One region of the Clostridioides sp. LIBA-6622 genome, then DNA from elsewhere that is predicted to be linked to it. Evidence: riboswitches for the same ligand, from Rfam matches in the RefSeq annotation. Region 1 holds a riboswitch; each other region holds the start of a gene.
What was found. Region 1 has a riboswitch for S-adenosylmethionine ahead of ACTG47_RS09710 (O-acetylhomoserine aminocarboxypropyltransferase/cysteine synthase family protein). Riboswitches for the same ligand answer to the same signal wherever they lie in the genome.
Positions count from the first base shown of each region.

Region 1 (6,187 bases):
TCTTCTCACTTCTCTTTCTCTTAGACTATTAGAAATTTAAAGCTTGATTTAAATCAGCTATCAAATCCTCTACATTTTCTATTCCAACGGACAATCTTATTAGTGAAGGTAATACTCCAGACGCAATTAATTGTTCTTCTGTCAATTGTCTATGAGTAGTTGAAGCTGGATGTATAACGCATGTTCTTACATCTGAAACATGTGTAACTAAAGATGCTATCTGTAGTTTTTCAACAAATTTTTTGGCATTTTCTAATCCACCTCTTACTCCAAATGATAAAACTCCACTACATCCTTTTGATAGATACTTTTTGGCATTCTCATAATACTTATTATCTTCAAGTCCTGGATAGTTAATCCAATCTACATTTTCATGTTTTTCTAAAAACTTAGCTATTTTAAGAGCATTTTCACTATGTCTCTCCATTCTAAGGTGAAGTGTTTCAACATTTAAATTAGTAAGATATGCATTAAATGGGCTTAAACAGTTCCCATAATCTCTAAGTAGCTGAACACGTGCCTTAGTTGCATATGCAGCATTTCCAAACTTTTGAGTATAGCTTATTCCATGATATGTTGGGTCTGGTTCCACTAACTCTGGAAATTTTCCATTATCCCAATTAAAGTTTCCACCATCTACTATAATCCCCCCAACACTTGAAGCATGCCCATCTAGATATTTTGTAGTAGAATGAGTAACTATGTTTGCACCATATTTTAGAGGATTACAAAGCACTGGAGATGCTAGTGAATTATCTACTATAAATGGAACATTCACTCTCTTAGCTACATTTGATATTTTTTCAAAATCTATAACTTCAAGAGTTGGGTTTGCAAGTGTTTCTGCAAACACAACTTTGGTACTTTCATTTGCAAGTTTTACTATTTCATCTTCACTTGAATCTAAGTCAAAGGATATTAAATCTATTCCAAATTTTTTAAGACTAGACCCTAATAAATTAAATGTTCCTCCATATACTTTTGAAGAACAAAGTATACTATCTCCTGATTTACATACATTTAAAACAGCTAACATATTTGCAGATTGACCTGATGAAACAGCTACAGAAGATACTCCTCCTTCTAACAAACTTATTTTTTCTTCAAAAGCTTGAACAGTCGGATTGCTTATTCTTGAATACATATGTCCATCAACCTTCAAATCAAATAAGTCAGCAAGTTCATCTATGCTACTATATTTAAAAGTTGTACTTTGATATAAAGGTAATACTCTTGGCTCTCCATTTCCTGGTTTATAATTTCCTTGCACACATATTGTTTCTTTATTATACATTTTTGTATCCCCCTTAGATTTTAGTAAAAATTAAACTATTTACCAGATGAGATTTAAAATAAATAAAGCCTGAGTATATAACTCAGGCTCTGTATAAGCTTAATTATACTCATCTCTCAGCTTTCGCCGCAGGATTTAGCACCAATGTATATAAATATACTGGTTGCCGGGTTTCATAGGGCCAGTCCCTCCACCTCTCTGGATAAGATTTATTTAATTTTTCTATGTTTTATATCTTATATATTTTTCCTAATTTTGTCAACTATTTTTTCGAAATTTTTCTTTTAATAACTTTTCCAACCTCTACTTGAACTACAGACATTGTGGCTAGAATGATTGTTATAAGCCATTCTGAGCCATTTAAAATAGTTAAACTGAACGCATTTCTAAAAACAGGTACAAATAGTATTACTGCTATTAGTAATGCAGAAGTTAAAAATGAAATTAAAAGAAATGGGTTCTTACCATTATTTTTGTTAAACATGGAATCTGTATTTGAACGCTGGCTAAATGCTCTCAACATTTGTGAAAATGCTAATACACAAAATGCCATTGTTTGACCTACAGCATGATTTTCTATATTAAGACCAATTTTATATGCTAAAATAGTCATTATTGCCACAAATATACCTTGAGTAACTACTCTTTGTATAAGATTTTTTTCAAATAAGGTAGCTGATTTCACTGGCTGATGCTTCATTATATTTCTACTTGGTGGGTCAACTCCAAGTGCAAGAGCTGGAAGTGTAGCAGTTGCAAGGTTTACCCACAAAATATGAACTGCAAGAAGTGGAGTATCCCAATTTAATAATATTGCAACAAACAACGTAAGTATCTCTGCTATATTACCAACAAGTAAGAATTGTATAACTTTCTGTATATTTCTATATACACGTCTACCTTCTTTTATTGCATAAGCAATTGTTGTAAAGCTATCATCCATTAAAATCATATCAGAAGAATCTTTTGCAACGTCTGTACCACTTATACCCATAGCTATACCAATATCAGCAGATTTTAAAGCAGGAGAATCATTTACACCATCTCCAGTCATTGCTGGTACTTCTCCAATTCTTTTTAGAGACTGTATAATTCTAAGTTTATCAAATGGGGATACACGAGCAAATACTGTAGCATTTTTAACAGCTTTATCTAGTTCATCATCACTTAAATTATCAAGTTCATCACCAGATATAACAGTATTTCCTTCATTCCATATTCCTAATTCATGAGCTATTGTTGTGGCAGTAACTTTATGGTCACCTGTTATCATTATAGTTCTTATACCTGCTTCTTTACAAGTATTTACTGCATCAATTACCTCAGTTCTTGGAGGGTCAATCATACCAACCATACCTATAAATGTCAAATCATATTCTACGTTTTCATTATCCTCTTTTGGTATAGATGAAATCTCACGCTTCGCAAAACCAAGTACACGCAATGCATCTTTAGACATCGTAAGACATAATTCGTGTATATTCTTTTTATCCAATTCAGTAATATTTCTTTCACCTTTTGATGTTAATATTTTAGTACATAAGTCAAGAATTTCATCTACTGCACCTTTAGTATAAGCAGTAATATTTCCATCTATATTATGAACAGTTGTCATACATTTTCTATCAGAATCAAAAGGCTGTTCAAATACACGTGGATATTCTTCTTCAAGAGCTTCTTGATCTATTCCAAATTTGTTGACCATAAAAATTAATGCACCCTCTGTTGGGTCACCTAATATTTCATCTGTTTTATCTGGATTAATACATGCATCATTACAAAGTGCACTAGCATAAACAATCTCTTTATATACTAGTGGATGTTTTTCAGACGCAGTATCTATTGATGTAACTTTACCAGATTCAAAATCTCCATTTACAGCAATATGTGTAACCGTCATTTTATTTAAGGTTAATGTACCAGTTTTATCACAACATATTACTGTGGCTCCTCCTAGTGTTTCAACAGCAGGTAATTTTCTAATTAAAGCATTTCTTTTAGCCATACGTTGTACGCCTAAAGCCATTACAATAGTAGCTGTTGCAGGTAATCCCTCTGGAATAATTGATATGGCAAGGGAAATTGCAATCATAAACATTGGTAAGAGAGGTCTCTGATAAAATGCACCTATTGCAAATATAATAACGCATACAATAATACCTATGACACTTAAGGTCTTCCCAACAGTATTAAGTTTACGTTTTATAGGAGTATCAAAATCATCTTGTGAATCTAAAAGATGTGCTATGTTACCCACTTCTGTATCCATACCAGTTGCAACTACAACACCTACACCTCTACCATATGTGACGATTGAGGATGTATAAGCCATATTGCTACGGTCTCCTAATACACATTCTTCAGATAAGATTGTATCTGAATCTTTTTCTGATGGAACAGATTCTCCTGTTAATGAAGCTTCTTGAATTTTTAAACTCGATGTTTCTATCAAACGAAGGTCTGCTGGGACCATCGCTCCATCTTCTAAAAAAACAATGTCTCCTACTACAAGATTACTTGCTGGAATAACACTTTCTTCACCCTCACGCATAACACGAGCTATAGGTGAATTCATATTTTTTAATGCTTCTAATGATGATTCTGCTTTTTTCTCTTGAACAATTCCAATAACTGCATTCACTGTTACAATTATTAGTATTACAAAAGCTTCTGTAAATTCTCCAAATATCAAAGACAATATGGCGGCTCCTATTAGTATTAAAACCATAGCATCTGTAATTTGACTCCAAAGCATTTGTAAAGTTGTTCTAGGTGGTTTTTTTCTCAGTTCATTTAAACCATTCTCTTTAATCCGTTTTTCCGCCTCGGTATCGGTGAGCCCCTCTTCTGATGAATCTAGACTTTCTAAAATCTCATGTGTTGCTCTTGAATGCCAAGGCATCTGTTTGTGATTTTCCATTTTGGAAGATCACTCCTTTCTTTTTTTGATTTAAGAATAATTATATTTTAAAATCAAGTTCAATTCAATACACAATAAGTATATTTTACCTAAATTTAACAATAGCACTCAATATTTAAATACATTTACTCTTTTAAAAATACGTATTCACCATTATTAGATAGATTTTCTTGATACTTATATCCTCCTAAATTAAATTTCTTGAGTTCCTCAGTATCTCTTACTCTATTTTTTATAATATATTTTACCATCATTCCTCTAGCTTTCTTTGCTTGTGTAGATTCAACTTTTAATTTGCCATTTTTACTTACTTTAAAAGTACATGTAATATATGTATCACTATCTTTAATAAATTTTTCTATGGATTTACTATATTCGTTTGATGTCAGATTAACAATAGCCCTTTTTTCTTTGATTAATTCTTTATATATGCTATTTCCCCAATATTCATATAAATTCTTAAATTCATGTATCTGTAATTTTGTCTGCATTTCTAATCTATACTCATATATGCTATCATATGGTTTTATAACCCCATACAATCCACTTATGATTCGAATACAACTGTCTGCGAACTCTTCATCTTGCTTTGTAAAACTATTTGCTTCTATGTTTTTATATTGCATTCCATCATAAGTTAAGATTGCAGGACTTCCAAATCTATCAAACTTAATATTCTCAAATCTATTTTTATTTAATATGGCTAATTTTTCATTGATTTTCATCTTATTTTTAAAATCTTCTATGCTAAATGTTTTTATATTTTTCGCTATTTCACTTGCATTATCTATAAAACAAGGCAAACTTAACGCTCTATCAAATGTTTCTATATGCTTCATATTTTTAGCTGGTGATAACATTACAATCATAAATTTCTATTACTCCTGTTTTTCCAAATATTCAAGAATCTCTTGTGCATTTGTATCTGGCTTTGCTTTTTCAAAGACCTTTTTAATAATTCCATTTTCATTTATGACATATGTTGCTCGCACAACTCCCAATGCAGTTTTTCCATACATTTTTTTCTCTTTCCATACATCAAAGGCTTTAATAGCAACTAAATCTGGGTCAGAAAGTAAAATAAATGGAAGTTCATGTTTTTCTGCAAATTTTTGATGTGATTTTATGCTATCCTTACTTATACCAATAACTTGTATGTCATCCTTTTTAAATCATCATACGCGTTTCTAAAAGCACAAGCTTGACGTGTACAACCTGGTGTATTATCTTTAGGATAAAAATATACTACTACTTTTTTTCCTTTAAAATCCGATAGACTTACTTTATTTCCATCCTTATCTTCTAATGTAAATTCTGGTGCTTTTGTTCCTATACTCAACATATATATCTCTCCTTTTGTTTTTATTGATAAATTTATATTATGTATATATTATTACCCTATATATCTGTTCGTAAATAAAATATTTTATTTTTTTATGTATAAAAATTCATCGATATATAATTTTTATATATTGACATGCTAAAAATGAATAAAAATAGTTTAATTATAATATCCAAACTTAAAATCTGTTTAAATAATAAACTAATTAAAATGGACAGTATTTAATATATATTAAATACTGTCCATTTATTGTTATTTTTACAATATTATAATTTATATAAATTTAAATTCTTCAACATCAAACAAACCTAAATCAGTAAGCCTTATTTGCGGAACAACAGGAAGTGCCATAAAAGAAAGTGTAATAAAAGGGTCTACATACTTTGGAACTCCCATATTTCTTGCTATCTCCAACATATTGTCAGTTATTTTTTGTACTTCTTCAGCTTGAAGAGTACTAATTAATCCAGCAACTTGGAGACTTAGATGTTTAATAACTTTTCCATTTGATACAATTACATAACCACCTTGAATCTCTTTTAAATAATTTATTGCAACTATTATGTCATTATCATTATCCCCTGCAACTATTATATTATGAGAATCATGAGCTACTGTGGTGGCTATTGCT
Region 1 covers NZ_CP196998.1:1,999,286-2,005,472, reverse strand. The annotation lists gene ACTG47_RS09710 (O-acetylhomoserine aminocarboxypropyltransferase/cysteine synthase family protein) at 29-1,294, opposite strand; SAM riboswitch class I at 1,401-1,503, opposite strand; gene ACTG47_RS09705 (calcium-translocating P-type ATPase, PMCA-type) at 1,557-4,214, opposite strand; gene yaaA (peroxide stress protein YaaA) at 4,340-5,083, opposite strand; partial or broken gene bcp (thioredoxin-dependent thiol peroxidase) at 5,093-5,556, opposite strand; gene ade (adenine deaminase) at 5,830-6,187, opposite strand, start outside.

Region 2 (6,187 bases), 440 kb from region 1:
GCGATTAAATATATCAATCAATTTATCTTTTTCTATACCTATTCCAGTATCTTTTATAAGTATCTCTACTGTTTCTCCTTTTTTATATATACCTACAAGAATTTCTCCACCTTCTAAAGTAAACTTTATAGAATTTGATAATATATTCAGTATTATTCTTTCTATAGATTCTGGGTCAAGCCCTACTCTCATAGTTTCCTCATTTGTATCAAAAACTAAGTCTATTCCCTTAGACCTAGCATAACTGCTAATGGATGTAACTATTCTTTCTGTTATATCAATAATATCAAAATTAACTGCTTTAATCTTATATATATCTGACTTAACTTGAGAAATATTTATTATATTATCTATTAGTCTCAATAATCTAAACATATTTTGTTTAGTTATTTGTATATGTTCTTTTAGTATATCCTGAAAATCTATTATTTTTCCTTTTTTATAAAGATTTTCGACAAGTTGAACTGAACTATATATATTATTTAAAGGAGTCTTAAGTTCATGGGATATATTAGCATAAAACTCCATCTTCATTTGGTCATACTGTCTTTGTTTTATTAATGCTTTCTTAAGTCTTTCGGACTCTCTTTGCACACTCAAATCTTTAATAATTCTCACTCTACTTCTCTTTTGACCAAAATACAGTGTTCTTGATATCATTTTTACTTCTCTAATATGATTATTTTCATTTACTATGTGAATACTCTTTTCTCTCTCTCCTATATTTAAATTATTTATGTATTTTTTTACTAATATATTTCTATATTTTTGTGTTGTAGCTCCTAATACATCACTAGAAATTCCAAATAATTCTCTAAAAGCTCTATTTGTATACAAAACTCTTGATGTACTTAAATCTTCGAGAAAAATAGCCTCTGGTATAGCATCTAGTAATTTTTCGTATATTATTTTTTGTTCATTTACTATTCTAAGTATATTTATCTCTTTAGTTATATCTCTAAATGTAAGCAATTTAAATAGTTTATTATCTGACCAATAGTCTCCAACTCTAACTTCTTCAACACGGTCTTCTCCATCTATGTCAGACATTACAAAATTAACTATGCAGTTTGCCGTATCATTGTAGCTTACTATTTCAGCTTTCTTTTCTTGTGTAAGATTTAATCTTTTAAATGCTCTATTATCAAAGAAATCTATATTGAAAGTTTCAAAATATTGTTCCAATGTCATGCCAACTAAATCACTTGAATTACATTTAAAACTCTTTTCATATTTCTTATTTATACTTATTATCTTATTCTTCTTTATACCACCTTCAGCACTTCTTACAAGTATAGGAGATGGAATATTTAATATAATATTTTCGTAATCTTTATTTATATGTCTTATTTCTTCATCCATTTTGATTTCATTTGTAATATCATTTAAGCTTATTAAATAATTGCTTTCATCTTTATTATTACTTAAACTCAACAGATATATTTTATCATTTAATTTGACTGGTTTGTCGATTATACTTATATCATTGTCAAACTTCTTTAATTTTTCAGCTACATTTTTATCTTCTTTAACAAATGTTAATATTTTATAAAAGTTACTCATATCTTTTGAAAACTCATTTTTAAATTTATTATTTGTATAGCTTATATTAAAGTCATAATCTGTTACTATCCATACATTTGGTATTGTATCAAGAGCTTGTCTCAATAACTCTTTTCTTTGGTCTATATAATTTTTCAATGTTCTTTGTATAGTCATGTCTTTTTCTATAGCTAAATTTATCTTACTTAATTGCTCTGACTTTCTACTTAATTTTTTATTTATATAATCAAGCTCGTAATATGGATATACTATTCTGTTATTGAGACTGTATACATATACATAATAAGTGTGGTTACATAATAATAAATATACTACTCCTATAAATCTATCTGTATCTACTATACTAAAGCAAATTGCTATAAATCCTATAATAGTTGTAAAAAAAGCAAAATATGATAAATCTTTTATTAATTTATAGTGTTCAACTGTACTATCAAGTTTATTCAACAAATATATCAAATTAAACAACGACACGACAATATTAACTAATATAATAATCATATTCCAGTTAAAATCACTAAAAATATTTCTTATAAAGTAGTCTACTATGACAAAAGTGCTATAAAAAATTAATACAGGACTTATTCTCAAATTTTTCACTTTAGAAATGGTTAAATATATAAAAGTAGACATATTAATTATACTTAAATTTAGTAATACAATTTGGAATTTTTGAAGTTTTAAATCTGCTACTCCTAAAATACTTACAAAAACTAATACGAGACACCCTGCCTTTAATATATTTATAAATTCGTCTTTTTTAAAACTAGTTATATAAACTATAGAATATCCAAATATCCAGAGTAAAATTATCCTATACATATTTATAGAAACTGTATACAAATTTATATTTAAAAGTGCAATAATCAAAAATACCCCATTAGCTAGTATATAGACCTTATTCTTGCTTAAAGTTCCCTTAGATTCCATATTCCCCACCACTTCTTCATTTTTATATAGTTTTACCTATAAATATGTTACCACAATTCTTCCAAAAAATTTGTCACTTTCTAGTTATAAAAAAAAATGAGTAAATATTTTTAATTTTACTCATTTTATAGATTTTGTATATTCAATTTAAAAAGCTGGAACTATACTTCCTTTATATTCGTCTTGTATAAATTTTTTAACTTCTTTACTGTTCATAGCTTCTGATAAAGCTTTCATCTTATCACTGTCTTTATTATCTTCTCTACAAGCTATTATATTCACATATGGAGAATCATTTGACTCTATTACTATAGCATCCTTAGTAGGATTTAAGTTAGCTGTTAAAGCGTAATTGGAATTTATAACTGCTCCATCAACATCTTTTAATACTGTTGGTAATTGCTCTGCATTCATTTCTTTTATTTGTATATTTTTAGGATTTTTAGTTATATCTTTTTTAGTTATAAGTTCTCCATCTTTTACTTCGATTAATTTATGTTTTGCTAATAATTTAAGTGCTCTAGCTCCATTAGTTGCATCATTTGGTACTGCTATAACTGCTCCATCTTTTATTTCATCTAATGACTTAACTTTTTCTGAATAGAATCCCATTGGCTCTATATGGACTTTAGATGTATACGTAAGTTTATATCCTTTCTCTTTCACAGTTTCCTCTAAAAACGGAATATGTTGAAAGAAGTTAGCATCCAAAGAACCTTCATCTAAAGCTGTGTTTGGAAGTACATAGTCATCAAATATTTTTACTTCTAAATCATATCCTTTTTCTTTTAATAAAGGTTTTGCTACTTCCAATATCTTTGCATGTGGATTTGATGAAGCCCCTACTAGTATTTTCTTATCCTCTTTGTTTGAACAACCAACTGCTGATATTGCTATTGCTGACACCAATGCTACTGATAATAATTTTTTTAATTTCATTTTTTGCTCCCCCTCTTTAAAATATTTATGATTAAATTATTTTAGTTTCTTGTAAGCTAGATTTCCTATACCTTGTATTATCTGAACTAATATTACAAGTGCTATTACTGTATACACCATTACTGCTGTATCGAATCTTTGATATCCATAGATAAGCGCTACATTACCTAATCCTCCAGCTCCGACTGCACCTGCCATAGCTGTATAACCAAGTATAGATATTATTGATAATGTAATCCCAGATACTATTGAAGGCATAGCTTCCTTTATCATAACTTTAAATACTATTTGTCTCTTTGTAGCCCCAAAAGACCTTGCAGCTTCTATCAATCCCTTGTCAACTTCATTTAGTGAACTTTCTATGATTCTAGCGATAAATGGCGCTGCACCAATAGTTATTGGTACTATTGCAGCAGTTTCCCCTATACTTGTTCCAACTATTAATCTAGTTATTGGAATCATTGCAACTATAAGTATCATAAATGGGAAACTTCTAAATATATTTACTATAAACCCTAAAACACTATTTATTGTGCTATTTGGTTTTAATCCATCTGGTTTTGTGACTACTAATATGATTGCTAATATAAATCCTAATATTGTTGCTACTATAGTTGGTACTATAACCATATACAAAGTTTGTAACAATGCACTTGGAAATAGTGTTGTTAAAAAGTCGATTAAACTATTCATTTATCATTTCCTCCCATCTTATGCCTTTACTAGTTAGATATTGTTTTACTTGTTCTCCACTTTTATCTGAAACATTTATGATAAGTGAACCTAAAATATCTTCTTTAAATTGTTCTAATTTACCAAATATTATAGATACATCTATATTCAGTTCTCTTGCCATAGTCGTTATAATAGCGTCATTAGAAATATCTTTAGGGAATAGTATCTTTATATTTGTTCCTTTTGGTAAAATTATACTTTCTTCACCTATTAATTTTCTAAGTCCCTTAGTATTTCTTAAGAAAATCTCTTCTGTATCTCCTACCTCTAGTACTTCTCCATTTTCCATTATTGCTACTCTTCCACAAATCTGTTTTATAACTTCCATTTGATGAGTTACAACAATTATTGTTATTCCTAATTTTTTATTTATATCTTCAAGTAATGAAAGAATTGATTTTGTAGTATTTGGGTCTAATGCTGAAGTTGCCTCATCACAAAGAAGTACTTGTGGATTTAGTGCTAAGGCTCTGGCAATTGCAACTCTTTGTTTTTGGCCACCACTTAAATTTCTAGGTTTATCATTTTTCTTCTCAGATATTCCAACCACTTCTAATAACTCTAAAACTCTTTTCTTTATCTCTGATTTTGTATATCCAAAACATTCCAATGGTAATGCTACATTATCAAATACAGTTCTTCTCTCAAGTAATGAAAAGTGTTGAAAAATCATACCTAACTCTTTTCTTAAATCTCTCATTTGCTTTTCATTTAATGACTTTACTTCTTTATCAGAAACAAGTACATTACCTTCTTGATATTCTTCTAAGCCATTTATACATCTAAGTAGTGTTGATTTTCCTGCACCACTATGACCTATTATTCCAAAAATTTCTCCAGATTCTATCTCAATACTTACATCTTTAAGCACTTGAATCTTTCCATAATACTTATTAACATTTTTTATGCTAATCATAAAATTTCCTCCCTATATTATGCTCAGTTTTTATGTTTATCCTCGCTTATGTATTTTATATATAACTAAATAAAAGCCTGAGTATAAACTCAGGCTTAGAAAGCTATTTATACTCATCTATCAACTATATTAGTTGCAGGATTTAGCACCAATGTATATAAAATATACTGGTTGCCGGGTTTCAAAGGGCCAGTCCCTCCACCACTCTTGATAAGACGTTATTTAATTTAAAATTTAATTTGATTATCATTTGTTGCTATGTTATATATGATATATTCATTAATAATATTTGTCAATAAATTTATTTAAATTTCTTATTTTTTATTAGTTTTAGCAAAAATAAATAATTATTTTTTATTGATTTTATATCATCTAAACCTTTGTATTTTTAATGGTTGTATAATATTATATAACCATTAAATTATCATTAATATAAAAAATATATTACATGATAGTAAACTATCCATATCTCCTATAAATAAAGTAAAAACATAAAAAACTAACCACTAAATAAATTATAATCTTAATTTCTTTAATTTTTTAGAGTTGACAATTCAAATAGAAGAAGCTATTATTTTTATAAATGAACAATTCATTCATAAGGAGGTGAAACACTTGGACCAACGTATTAAAGACATATCTGATGCTGCCACAACTTTATTCATTAAGCAAGGGTATACAAAAACTCAGATTAACCACATAGCAAAAGCAGTAGGCGTTTCTGTAGGTACAATTTATCTTAACTTTGCAGGTAAAAAGGAAATTATGCACTTTATCCTTAAATGTACAATAGAACCTGATTTCATTAATAATAGTTTTTCAAAACCAATTACAAATGATTTGTTTATTGGATTAGAAAATCAGATTATTGATATTTTTAAAAAATCTGGAGACACTTTTGCTTCACATCTTAAGAATAATCTTATAGGTTATAGCTTTGAAGAATTTATATCTGATTCATTTGATATTCTTTCTCAATATGCTGTTGGGTGTTTGTTTATAGAAAAAAATCAATTTGATTTTAAAAGACTATCAGAGTATTATATAACCTATCGCAAACAGTTTCTTGATACTATGACACATTATATGACTGAGTTTATTACA
Region 2 covers NZ_CP196998.1:1,556,857-1,563,043, reverse strand. The annotation lists gene ACTG47_RS07465 (sensor histidine kinase) at 1-2,493, opposite strand, end outside; gene ACTG47_RS07460 (MetQ/NlpA family ABC transporter substrate-binding protein) at 2,641-3,432, opposite strand; gene ACTG47_RS07455 (methionine ABC transporter permease) at 3,469-4,125, opposite strand; gene ACTG47_RS07450 (methionine ABC transporter ATP-binding protein) at 4,118-5,083, opposite strand; SAM riboswitch class I at 5,194-5,300, opposite strand; gene ACTG47_RS07445 (TetR/AcrR family transcriptional regulator) at 5,699-6,187, shown strand, end outside.
Region 2: another riboswitch for S-adenosylmethionine. It lies ahead of ACTG47_RS07450 (methionine ABC transporter ATP-binding protein); the one in region 1 lies ahead of ACTG47_RS09710 (O-acetylhomoserine aminocarboxypropyltransferase/cysteine synthase family protein).

Region 3 (6,187 bases), 1.8 Mb from region 1:
ACATGGAGAATTATTTATGTGGAGTAATAGCTGGGGAGATGTCTTCAGATTTTGACATAGAGGCTCTGAAAGCTCAAGCTGTGGCAGCTAGAACCTATGTAGTATATAAGCAAGAGCATGGACAATCAGGTAAGCATAAAAATGCAGTAGTATGTACTGACTATAAGCACTGTCAAGAATACAAGAGTTATGATACTCTTAAAAAATTGAATGGTGAAGAATGGATTAAGAACAAATACTCTAAAATCCAAGAAGCAGTTAGAGGAACTAAAGGACAGATAATAACTTATAATGATAAGGCAATACTTCCTCTTTATTTTTCTACATCTTCAGGAAAAACAGAAAACAGTGAAGAAGTATTTTCTGCAAAATATCCTTATCTAAAATCTGTAGAAAGTCCTTATGATAAGTATTCTCCTAAGTTTGCATCTACACTTAAAATAAGTAATACAGACTTTGTTAAGAGTCTTAGAAGAGCATATAGCACTATTGTAATAGATACAAATAATTTAAGTAAACAAGTTTCAATAACTCAAAGAAGTGATGCAGGAACTGTAGAAAAAATAAAACTAGGAAATAAAGAGCTGACTGGAACAGACATTAGAACTGTTTTTAAGTTGAACTCTGCAAACTTTGACATAAAATTTGGAGAAGGATACATAGATTTTGTAGTAAAAGGATATGGTCATGGTGTTGGTATGAGCCAGTGGGGAGCAGAAGGAATGGCAGAAGAAGGCTATAAATATTATGATATATTATCACATTACTACACAGATACAAAAATAAAAGATATATACTAATAATTGTATAAAATACCAAAAACACGTCAATAATCCAAATGTAGAAATATATTTGGAGGTGCAAAATGAAGAAAAAGCTGTTAGAAAAAGATGGTTTTTATTTATCTTTATTTGTATGTGTTTGTTTATTAGCAGTAGGTGGAGTTTGGTTTACAAATAATAATGTAGATAAATTAGCTTCTAATAAAGGAATGATAGAAAATGCTAATAAAGATAGTGAAGAGGAAATACATTTAATTGAAAAAGATAAGAAAGATGCTATTCCTACTTCAACAGATTCAAAACAAAACTTAGAAAAAGCTAAGTCAAAAGAGGAAAATAAGTCGAGTGCAACAAAATTAAACTACATTGGAGATAAAATAATAAGAGGATATTCAGAAAAAGAACCTAGTTACTCTAAAACACTAGATGTCTGGGAGACTCATAAAGGTGTAGATGTTAGTTGTACTAAAGGTAAAGAAATAAAATCTCTATTAAACGGAATGGTAGTAGATGTATTTGATGATGAAGAATATGGAAAATCAGTAAAAATAAAAAGTGACAATAATATTGTAGTTGTATATTCAAACTTAGATGAAAATGTTAGTGTTAAAAAAGAACAGAAGGTAACAGAAGGACAATCTCTAGGTACTGTAGGAAGCACTTCTCAAATAGAAAGTGAAGAGGGCATCCATGTACACTTAGAGGCATATAATGGAGAGAAATCTATAGACCCAATGAGTCTAATTAAGTAAAAGTATAACAAGTTTAATCATATTTGGTTAAGCTTGTTATATTTTTTGGTGTTTTTACATATATATCATTAAAGCTATTATGTGAGGGGGGTAATCTTTGAGATCTCATATAGAGGAAAGGGCCATAGTGGTAGCAAAATATATACTTGAAAAAAACACTACAGTAAGACAAACCGCCAAGACATTTGGAGTAAGTAAAAGTACAATTCACAAGGATGTTACAGAAAGATTGAAGGAAATAAATCCATCCCTTGCCAAAGAAGTTAAAAGTGTGCTAGACAAGAATAAATCAGAGAGACATATTAGAGGGGGATTAGCAACTAAATTAAAGTATGAGAAGGAACATAAAAAAATGTAGGTTAAAAACCTACTTTTTTTATTGAGTTAGATTATTGTAATAAATATATTAAATAATTATAAATAGCAAAATAATAATACCCTCAAAACATTTATTTTCTCTTGATTAAAGCGAGATTTTTGTATATGCTTTATTATAGGAGTATTAAAGTAGACTTATAATATAATCTAATATATAAATGAAGGAGTTGAAAAAATGGCTGGAGCTGATATAGGCATAGATTTAGGTACTGCAAATGTACTTGTTTATGTTAGTGGTAAGGGAATCGTTTTAGAAGAACCATCTGTTGTAGCAATAGATAATAGGACAGATTCTGTTTTAGCTGTGGGAGAAGAAGCTAAAAAAATGATAGGAAGAACACCAAGTAATATAGTTGCTATAAGACCTTTAAGAGATGGTGTAATTTCAGATTATGATGTAACTGAGAAGATGTTAAAATCTTTTATAGATAAGATAGTTGATAAAAAAGGATTTGGAAGATTCTTCATGCCAAGAATTATGGTATGTGTGCCAACTGGTGTTACAGAAGTAGAAAAAAGAGCAGTAGAGGATGCTACTAGACAAGCTGGAGCTAGAGAAGTATATATCATAGAAGAACCAATAGCAGCAGCCATAGGAGCTGGAGTAGACATATCTCAACCTAATGGTAATATGATTATAGATATTGGTGGAGGAACTGTAGATATAGCTGTAATATCTTTAGGGGGAGCTGTTGTAAGTGAATCTATAAAAGTTGGTGGAGATAGATTTGATGATTCTATAGTTAAGTATATGAAAAAACAACATAACCTTCTTATAGGTGAAAGAACAGCAGAGAAAATTAAGTTTGAAATTGGTTCTGCATTTAGGAGAGAAGAAGAAAAATATATGAAGATAACAGGAAGAAACTTAATTACAGGACTTCCTAGTTCTATAACTATAAATTCAACAGAAATGCTAGAAGCACTTAGAGAATGTGTTGAGCAAATAGTAGTTGCTACTCATGCTGTTTTAGAGAAAACACCTCCTGAATTAGCAGCAGATATAGGAGATGTTGGTATAATAATGACTGGTGGAGGTTCATTATTATATGGATTAGATAAAATAATAGAACAGAGAACAGGTATAACTGTTACAATAGCAGAAGAGCCATTATCTTGTGTTGCAAAAGGTACAGGTATAGCTTTGGGTTCAATAGATTTACTTGAAACAGGTGGGTCTTTTAGAAGAAAATAATTAGGAGAGTTTAGAATGCTAAATATAGATGAAATAAAGAAATTAATACCACATAGATATCCATTTTTATTAGTGGACAAGATTACAGAGTTAGAAGTTGGAAAAAGAGCTGTTGGTATAAAAAATGTAACAGTGAATGAGCCCTTTTTTCAAGGTCATTTTCCAGAATATCCACTAATGCCAGGAGTATTGATAGTAGAAGCTTTGGCACAAGTGTGTGGAGTTGCAATGATGTCTGTAAAAGAAAATAAAGGAAAATTAGGTGTATTTGCAGGTATAGATAAAGTTAGAATTAAGAGAGAAGTAAGACCAGGAGATACATTGACTATGGAAGTTGAAATGACGACTCTTAGAAGAAATATAGCTAAGGCAGATGCTAAGGCATATGTTGGAGAAGAGCTTGTCTGTAAAGGGGAATTAATGTTCGCTTTAGTGGAAAAGTAAAAATACAAAATTAAAAAGGTAGATAATTTTGAGTATTCTATCAGATACTCTAAAATATCTACCTTTTTATATAAAGAATTTTATCAGTTACTTCACATTGGACTTAGGTGGATACTAATAAAGCTAAGGCTATTGTTTCAGCTAAGTCCAATATAAAGCTAAGACGTATATTATTAAATGAAAGTCTATTGTTTTCATCAATTTTATCTACAATCCCTACTATAGAATAATTTCCTATTTGAGGTAGTTTTTTTCCAACACCTTTTCCGGGCAGGATAGGTCCTTCTCTAATCTGTATATTACCTATGTTACTCTGCGACCCCAAGCAAGCATCTATAGCCAAGAAGTTACCTTGTATATGTGTATTTTTTATAGTATCTAAAGACTCATATATATTTAAGGCGTGAATAGGGTTATCTAGTGTACCGTAAACGGGGTATTTAAATTTACTGTTCTTAAGTATTGTTCCAACTAAAGGGCCTAACGTATCACCTATAGCCCTGTCTGTTCCTATGCAAACAACAATCGTATTTTCATTAATTATAGTTTTTAGAACTGAACTTAGCATCTGTATAACATCATCATCGCTGTAATTTACTTTAGCTAAATACAATAGGAACACCCCCTTCAAAAAAATATATGAATAAAAGACAGTAAAAAGACCTAACTTTAAATTTCAGATAGGGATAATATTTTATTTGTCTTACAAAAAAAGGAATGGGAAAAATGTGACTAAAAATCTTGACAAAATTTTAAAAAAATAGTAAGCTAGTAAAGTAAAATAAAACTTAAATCTTGATTACCTTATCAAGAGCGGCTGAGGGATAGGCCCTGTGAAGCCCAGCAACCACCCAAATGGGAAAAGGTGCTAATTCCTACAAGACAAAAGTCTTGAAAGATGAGGTCAGTTAATTAGTATGCAATTACGATTATTAACCTCTTCTTATAAAGGAGAGGTTTTTTATTTTGAGTAAAATTTCTAAAATTAAAAATAAGGTAAAACCTATAATAAAAATTAAGAATGTATAAGGGGGAATAAAAATGGCAAGACATTTATTTACGTCAGAATCAGTTACAGAAGGACATCCTGATAAGATATGTGACCAAATATCAGATTCAATATTAGATGCATTATTAGAAAAAGACCCACAATCTAGAGTAGCTTGTGAAACTACAGTTACAACTGGATTAGTTTTAGTAGCAGGAGAAATAAGTACATCTGCTTATGTAGATATTCCTAAACTAGTAAGAGAAACAGTAAGAGAGATTGGATATACAAGAGCAAAATATGGATTTGACTGTGATACTTGTGCAGTTATAACTTCTATAGATGAACAATCTGGAGATATAGCTATGGGAGTTGATGAAGGTCTAGAAAGTAAGACTGGAGAAGAGATAGAAGAAGAAATAGAAAAGGTTGGGGCTGGAGACCAAGGAATAATGTTTGGATTTGCATGTAATGAGACTCCAGAATTAATGCCACTTCCAATATCTTTAGCTCATAAGTTATCAAGAAGACTTACAGAAGTTAGAAAGACAGGTATAGTTGATTATTTAAGACCAGATGGAAAAACTCAAGTTACTGTTGAATATGAAGGAAATAAAGCTATAAGAGTGCATACGGTTCTTATATCAGCTCAACATTGTGAAACAGTATCAAATGATAAAATAAGAGAAGATATAATTAATCATGTTATTAAAGCAGTTATACCAGCTGAATTACTTGATGAAGAAACTAAAATTTATATAAATCCAACAGGAAGATTCGTTATAGGAGGGCCTCAAGGAGATACAGGTCTTACAGGAAGAAAAATAATAATAGATACTTATGGTGGATATTCTAGACATGGTGGAGGAGCTTTCTCAGGAAAAGACCCTACAAAAGTTGATAGATCTGCTGCTTATGCTGCTAGATATGTTGCTAAAAATATTGTTGCAGCTGGTCTTGCAGATAAATGTGAGATAGAACTTGCATATGCTATAGGTATAGCTAGACCATTATCTATATTCATAGATACTTTTGGGACAGGCAAAGTTTCAGAGGAAAAGCTTGTTGAATTAGTAGAAAAACACTTTGATTTAAGACCAGGAGCTATAATAAGAGACTTAGATTTAAGAAAGCCTCTTTACAAAAAAGTTGCTGCTTATGGTCACTTTGGTAGAACTGATATAGATTTACCTTGGGAAAAAATTGACAAAGTTGAGCAATTAAAAAAAGATGCTTTAGGTGAATAATTTTTAACTAAGAAACTGTTAGAATGTAATTCTATGATTACTTTCTAACAGTTTTTTTATTGTAGATTAAATATTTTTAATAAATGTTAATTTTTCATCATATAATAAATAAACAGTATTTAATTAGAATAGTATATTTTATTTTATAATATTATACTAAATGAGTACATATTATGGTCAATATGTTAAATAATGGTTAAGATTGTGTTAACTACTGTTAAATAATTAAAAATATATTGAAATATCATAATAATACGTCTAATATAATCTTAATAAACTTACACTTAAAAAATTATTTTAATTAGGGGGGAGTAGTGTATGTCAGGCAAAGTAAATATTAAAACTGTTATAAGTTTTGCTGGAGCTTATGTAGCTACTGTAATAGGTTCTGGATTTGCAAC
Region 3 covers NZ_CP196998.1:174,857-181,043, forward strand. The annotation lists gene spoIID (stage II sporulation protein D) at 1-800, shown strand, start outside; gene ACTG47_RS01185 (peptidoglycan DD-metalloendopeptidase family protein) at 866-1,534, shown strand; gene spoIIID (sporulation transcriptional regulator SpoIIID) at 1,632-1,892, shown strand; gene mreB (rod shape-determining protein MreB) at 2,088-3,107, shown strand; gene fabZ (3-hydroxyacyl-ACP dehydratase FabZ) at 3,123-3,551, shown strand; gene yyaC (spore protease YyaC) at 3,655-4,164, opposite strand; SAM riboswitch class I at 4,353-4,456, shown strand; gene metK (methionine adenosyltransferase) at 4,593-5,786, shown strand; gene ACTG47_RS01215 (YkvI family membrane protein) at 6,105-6,187, shown strand, end outside.
Region 3: another riboswitch for S-adenosylmethionine. It lies ahead of metK (methionine adenosyltransferase); the one in region 1 lies ahead of ACTG47_RS09710 (O-acetylhomoserine aminocarboxypropyltransferase/cysteine synthase family protein).

Region 4 (6,187 bases), 810 kb from region 1:
GAAGTAAAACAAAATAAATATTTTGTTTTACTTCACCTTAAATTTTATAATTATATATAAACATATTAATCTATCTTTAATAATTTTTTTACCGATTTACTATAATTATTTCTTTTTACATCTTCCAAAAGTCTATCGATTTCATGTTCTGACTTTGCATTTACAAAAATTGCTAATTCTTCATCATCTATAATGTCATAGCTATCTACATATTTATCTAGACATTTTAAAATTCCATCTTTATTATACCCATCAAATCTAACTACAGCACTACATTCATCTTCTATAAGTCCACTTAAATCCAATCTACCTTTTGAGAAAGATTTTATATTTGCATTTCTTTTATCTATTACATCTATAATGTCAGCATAAACAGCACTACCTGTTGCACCTCTTCCAGCTCCCTTACCTACAAAAGAAAGCTCACCTACTGAATCACCTACTAAAATTACTACATTAAACTCATTATCTATCTTTGAAAGCATATTATCATTATCAACTAATGCTGGCCTAACAAATCCACTTACTTCTCCTGATTCATACTTACTTCTAGCAACTAACTTTATCTTACAATTTAATTTTTTTGCATATTCTATGTCTTTTTCATCTATTGAAGTTATTCCTTCTAATAATAAATCTTTCCAATATACTATTTTTCCATAAGATAAAGTAGATAATATAGATAATTTTCTAGCACTATCATATCCTAAAACATCTGCATCTGGGTTAACTTCTGCAAATCCCAATTCTTGTGCTTGTTTTAAAGCTACATCATATGGTAAATTTTCATCATACATCTTCGATAATATAAAATTACAAGTTCCATTCAAGATAGCATTTATACTCTTTATATTGTTACCTTCTAAAGATTCTATCAATGGCTTTAGAACTGGAATACCACCTGCCACAGATGCCTCAAATTTTATACTAACATCATTTAAGTTAGCTAATTCTATAAGGTCACTACCTCTCTCTGCAAGTAAGTCTTTATTGGCTGTTACTACATGTATCTTTTTATTTAACGCTCTTGTTACATAATCAAAAGCTGGATTCAATCCTCCAATTAATTCAACCAGTGTATCAATATCCTTATCAAATATATCTTCTATATTTGTTGTTATCTTGTCAAAATACTTCTTAGACTTATGTTTCTCTTTATTTTTAACTAAAATTCCAACTATTTCTATGTCTCTTTTTGAATTATTATTTTCTATTAAATCAATTAATCCGCTTCCTACTGTTCCATATCCTAATATTGCTATCTTCACTGTTACATACCCCCATCATTTTGATTATATTAAATTATTTATATGTATAAATATCCTAATTAAAAAAGCTTGAGTATAAACTCAAGCCATATGACGGGTTTATACTCATCTTTCAGCATAACTGCTGCAGGATTTAGCACCAATGTATAATAAAATATACTGGTTGCCGGGCTTCATAGGGCCAGTCCCTCTGCCTCTCTTGATAAGATTGCTAATTTAAATTTATGTTTAATAGTATAATACAACTTCTATCAATTGTCACTATTTTTTTTACTTATTTTACTAAAAGTATATAGGCTATTATCTAACCGCTCTTTTAGTTGGTTTCCCTTTTTTTGTAACATTATTATTTTTAATCTTTGCTTTTGCCTGTTCATGTCCTGGGAATAGTATCTTAGGTTCCTCAACATTTCTTTTATAAATAGTAAATTTAAAACCAATAGCTTGCACAAATTCAGCTCTTAGAGCTTCACATACTGCATTAGCAGTTTCTTTAGCATCAAGCCCTGCATTTTCCAGTATAGTAACCTTTACTAATTCTCTAACTCTTAACATATCATCTAATTGCTCTAAGAAACTTTCTGTGACACCTTCTTTACCAATTTGTGTAGTAGGTTTTAAAGTATTTGCCAAAGATCTTAAATACGCTCTTTGTTTTCCTTTTAACATATTTTCACCTCTATAATTCTATACTAAAATTAATTGTAAAATTCAAATTCCAATTCGTAAATTCTAACTATATCTCCATCCTCTATTCCCATCTCTCTAAGTCTGTCAAACACGCCTTGACCTTCCATAGCTTTTTGGAAATATTGAAGAGATTCCATATCATCAAAATTTACAGAATACATTATTCTTCTAAGTGCTTTACCTGTAACTACATACACTCCATCTTCAATATCTATACTCAATTCTTCTTCAGTACCAATATCAAGCTCTGGTCTGTACATTTCTTCTTCTGAAACTAATTCTATATCTTCTACTTCTTTTAGAAGTTTAGATACATAAGTTATTACATCATCTATTCCTTCACGAGTTGCAGCAGACATTTTAAAAACTGTATATCCTCTGCCCTCTAATTCATTCTTAAATGTCTCAAACTTGCTTTCATCTTCTAATATATCAAATTTATTTGCAACTACAATTTGTGGTCTCTTTGAAAGCTTTTCATTGTACAATCTAAGTTCATCATTTATCTTATCAAAATCTTCAATAGGGTCTCTGCCCTCTAATCCAGATATATCTACAATATGTATCAATACCTTAGTTCTCTCTACATGTCTTAAAAACTCATGGCCTAATCCTATCCCTTCAGAAGCACCTTCTATAATTCCAGGTATGTCTGCAAGTACAAAACTATCTCCAAACTTAGTTTGAACAACACCTAAATTTGGTGTCAATGTTGTAAAGTGATAGTTTGCAATTTTTGGTTTTGCCTTAGTTACTACTGATAGAAATGTTGATTTACCTACATTAGGAAATCCTAAAAGCCCTACATCTGCTATCATTTTAAGTTCAAGAGTTACCCATCTTTCTTCTCCATCTGTACCAGACTTTGCAAAAGCTGGAGCTTGTCTTACTGCATTGGCAAAGTGTTGATTTCCTTTACCACCTATACCACCTTTTGCAACTACAGCTATATCTCCTTCTTTCTTTAAATCTGCTAATACAAGACCTGTAGCCTCATCTCTTATTACTGTGCCTGCTGGTACTTTTAATACTAAATTTTCTCCATTTTTACCAGCTCTTTTACCTTTGCTTCCGTCGCCACCATTTTGAGCTTGATATTTTTTTTGGTACTTAAAGTCCATTAGAGTTCTAAGACCTAAATCAACTTCAAATATGATGCTTGCTCCACGACCACCATCTCCGCCATCTGGTCCACCAGCTGGAACGTATTTTTCTCTTCTAAATGCTACCGAACCATTTCCACCATTTCCAGCCCTAACAAATATTCTTGCCTTATCTATAAACAAATTCTTCACCTACTTAATTAAAAACTTTTAATTAGCATTACCAAAAACACTATTATAAATTCATCAGTACTATAAGAAAAAGGAGTGCCTCAACACTCCTTTTATGTATATTACTCAGCTATTGCTACTGGATATATACTAACTTTTTTTCTCTTCTTGTCTTTTCTTTCGAATTTAACAGTACCATCAACTAATGCAAATAAAGTATCATCGCTACCTTTTCCAACATTAGTTCCTGGATGTATTTTAGTTCCTCTTTGTCTAACTATTATACTTCCAGCAGTTACTAATTGACCATCAAATCTTTTAACACCTAATCTTTTAGATATAGAATCTCTCCCATTTTTAGAAGAACCTACCCCTTTTTTAGATGCTAATAATTGTAAATTCATGTTTAACATATGGAGTCACCCCCTACTTTTTTAAAATTTTTATATTTTTTGGGTATTCCCGTTTAATTTCTTCAACCGCTAATTGAAAGTGATTTAGTAATAATTGTGCATCTTTTATATGTATATCTTTAACTATACATTCTATATGACCTTCTTCTCCTATTACTTTTTCAAATTCAATCTTTTGTAATTTGTCTAAAGAATTTATAACTGCAATAGCATTAGATGTAACTGCAGCACACACTATATCATAGCCTATTTCAGCAAAATCAGCATGTCCCTTTAAACAAAAACCTTGTATCAAGAAATCATCATTATAATAATACTTTACTTTTATCATAACTTGACCAACAACTAAGCGTTTATTTTTTCTACAACTATCTTAGTATATGATTGACGATGTCCTTGTTTTCTTCTGTAATCTTTTTTTGCTTTATACTTGAAAACAATAACTTTCTTAGCTTTACCTTGTTCAACAACTTTAGCTTGAACAGATGCTCCTTCTACTACTGGAGAACCTAATTTTAATTCTCCATCTTTAGAGCAAGCTAATACTTCGTTTAAAGTAACAACATCACCTGCGTTAGCTTCTAATTTTTCAACGAATAATACATCACCTTCAGAAACTTTATATTGCTTCCCACCAGTCTTTACTATAGCGTACATTAAATACACCTCCTCGGCCTCAAACTCGCCAGTACAAGGTACTTCATTGGAAGATTTAAACCTTTACTGTGCGGCATTACAATTATTAATTATAAAATATTTACATTTTATTGTCAACTATTTTATCGAAAATAACATTGGTTTTATTGTGTTTTAATGTACAATTTGCAGTTAAAGAAATCTTTATATTATATTTTTCACCAATTTTATCAATTATATCCATATAATATTCTTTTATTTGTTCAAAAATTAAATCATTAAACTCTATTATTATGTTTTTGTAGACTGTATGCTCACTTATTCTCATAATTTCTTTTTCAATGCCATCTACCATATGATGTATAGATTTTATCATTTGTGCACCATCACAACATGGACAAGACATTAAATAATATTTATCAATAGACTCTTTTTCCCTACGCCTTGCAACTTCTACTAAACCAAGCTTCGTCATACCTAACACTTCCGCTTTTCTTTTATCTTTATTAAATTCTTCCTCTAATATGTGTAAAACTTCATTTTGATGCTTCTTTTTATGCATATCAATAAAATCAATTATTATTATTCCAGCTATATCTCTAATTCTAAGCTGTCTTACAATTTCTTTTGCAGCTTCAATATTAGTTTTGTAAACAGTCTCATCAAGTTTGCCAGTTCCAACAAACTTACCTGTATTTACATCTATAACTGTAAGAGCTTCTGTCTTTTCTATTACTAGATAACCTCCACTCTTTAACCATACCTTTTTATTTAATAACTTTTCTATTTGGGATTCTATTCTGTATAAATCAAATACATCCCTATTTTCTTCAAGACATAGTTTATCAACATACGTATTGTCTATTCCTTTTAAAATAGACTTGAGTTCACAATATCTATCATAACTATTAATAATTATAGATTCAATATCATCATTTACATTATCTTTTACATATTTGGTTGCAAAGTCTAAAGATTTATATAATAATTTTGGTCCTATACCAAGTTTATATTCTTTTAAAATATTTTCATATTGTAATTTTAACTCTTCTATATCTTTTTTTATTTCATCATGAGTACAACCTTGAGCTTCAGTTCTTATTATGAGTCCTAAATTTTCTTTATTCACTGCTTTAGTAATTTTTTTTAGTCTAAATCTTTCTTTTTCATCAATAATTTTATTTGATATTGTAGTTCTATCATTAGAAGGTATATAGACAATATACCTTCCCGAAATACTAATTTCAGTGTTTAATTTTGCACCTTTAGTTCCTATCTCTTCTTTATTTACTTGAACTAAAATATCTTGACCAGATTTTATAGTACTTCCTTTTTTCAATTGTAAATAAGCAAGTTTTTTAAAGCCAATATCTACAAAACAAGCTTCTATCCCTGGTATAACTTTTTTTACAATTCCACGATATATATTTGATACAGTCTTTTTATTTAAATTATCTTCAACAAAAAGCTCTGTTAATCTTTCATCTTCAAGTATTGCTGTTTTCTGAGACCCTACTAAGGACTCAATAACTATCTTCTTCACAACTTCACCTCTCGAGCCTACATAGGAGTCACTAATTCCCCATCTTCTAATACATATAAATCTCTTCTCAATATATCAACATCTAATGGGTCAATATTCAATTCAAACATTTCTAATATTTTTGGAATAAGTATATTAGTATTTAAATTAGTCTTTGAACCTGTAGCTATAGTAGCAGTAAGAGTAATATGTTCATCTTCTAAATTTAAAACATCAAAAGTTCTTATCATAGGTCTTATGTCAACTTCAACCATCTTACCTTTTTTATTCTTCTTTGTTATAATTATCTCTTTATTATTCATAAAATCAATTACTTTTCTTTTTACAAACTCTTTAGTTAGAGGTCTCTTCAATTCTATATTA
Region 4 covers NZ_CP196998.1:1,187,726-1,193,912, reverse strand. The annotation lists gene ACTG47_RS05740 (homoserine dehydrogenase) at 66-1,268, opposite strand; SAM riboswitch class I at 1,371-1,477, opposite strand; gene ACTG47_RS05735 (YhbY family RNA-binding protein) at 1,569-1,937, opposite strand; gene obgE (GTPase ObgE) at 1,967-3,244, opposite strand; gene rpmA (50S ribosomal protein L27) at 3,355-3,645, opposite strand; gene ACTG47_RS05720 (ribosomal-processing cysteine protease Prp) at 3,659-3,976, opposite strand; gene rplU (50S ribosomal protein L21) at 3,991-4,302, opposite strand; gene ACTG47_RS05710 (Rne/Rng family ribonuclease) at 4,403-5,824, opposite strand; gene ACTG47_RS05705 (TIGR03936 family radical SAM-associated protein) at 5,842-6,187, opposite strand, start outside.
Region 4: another riboswitch for S-adenosylmethionine. It lies ahead of ACTG47_RS05740 (homoserine dehydrogenase); the one in region 1 lies ahead of ACTG47_RS09710 (O-acetylhomoserine aminocarboxypropyltransferase/cysteine synthase family protein).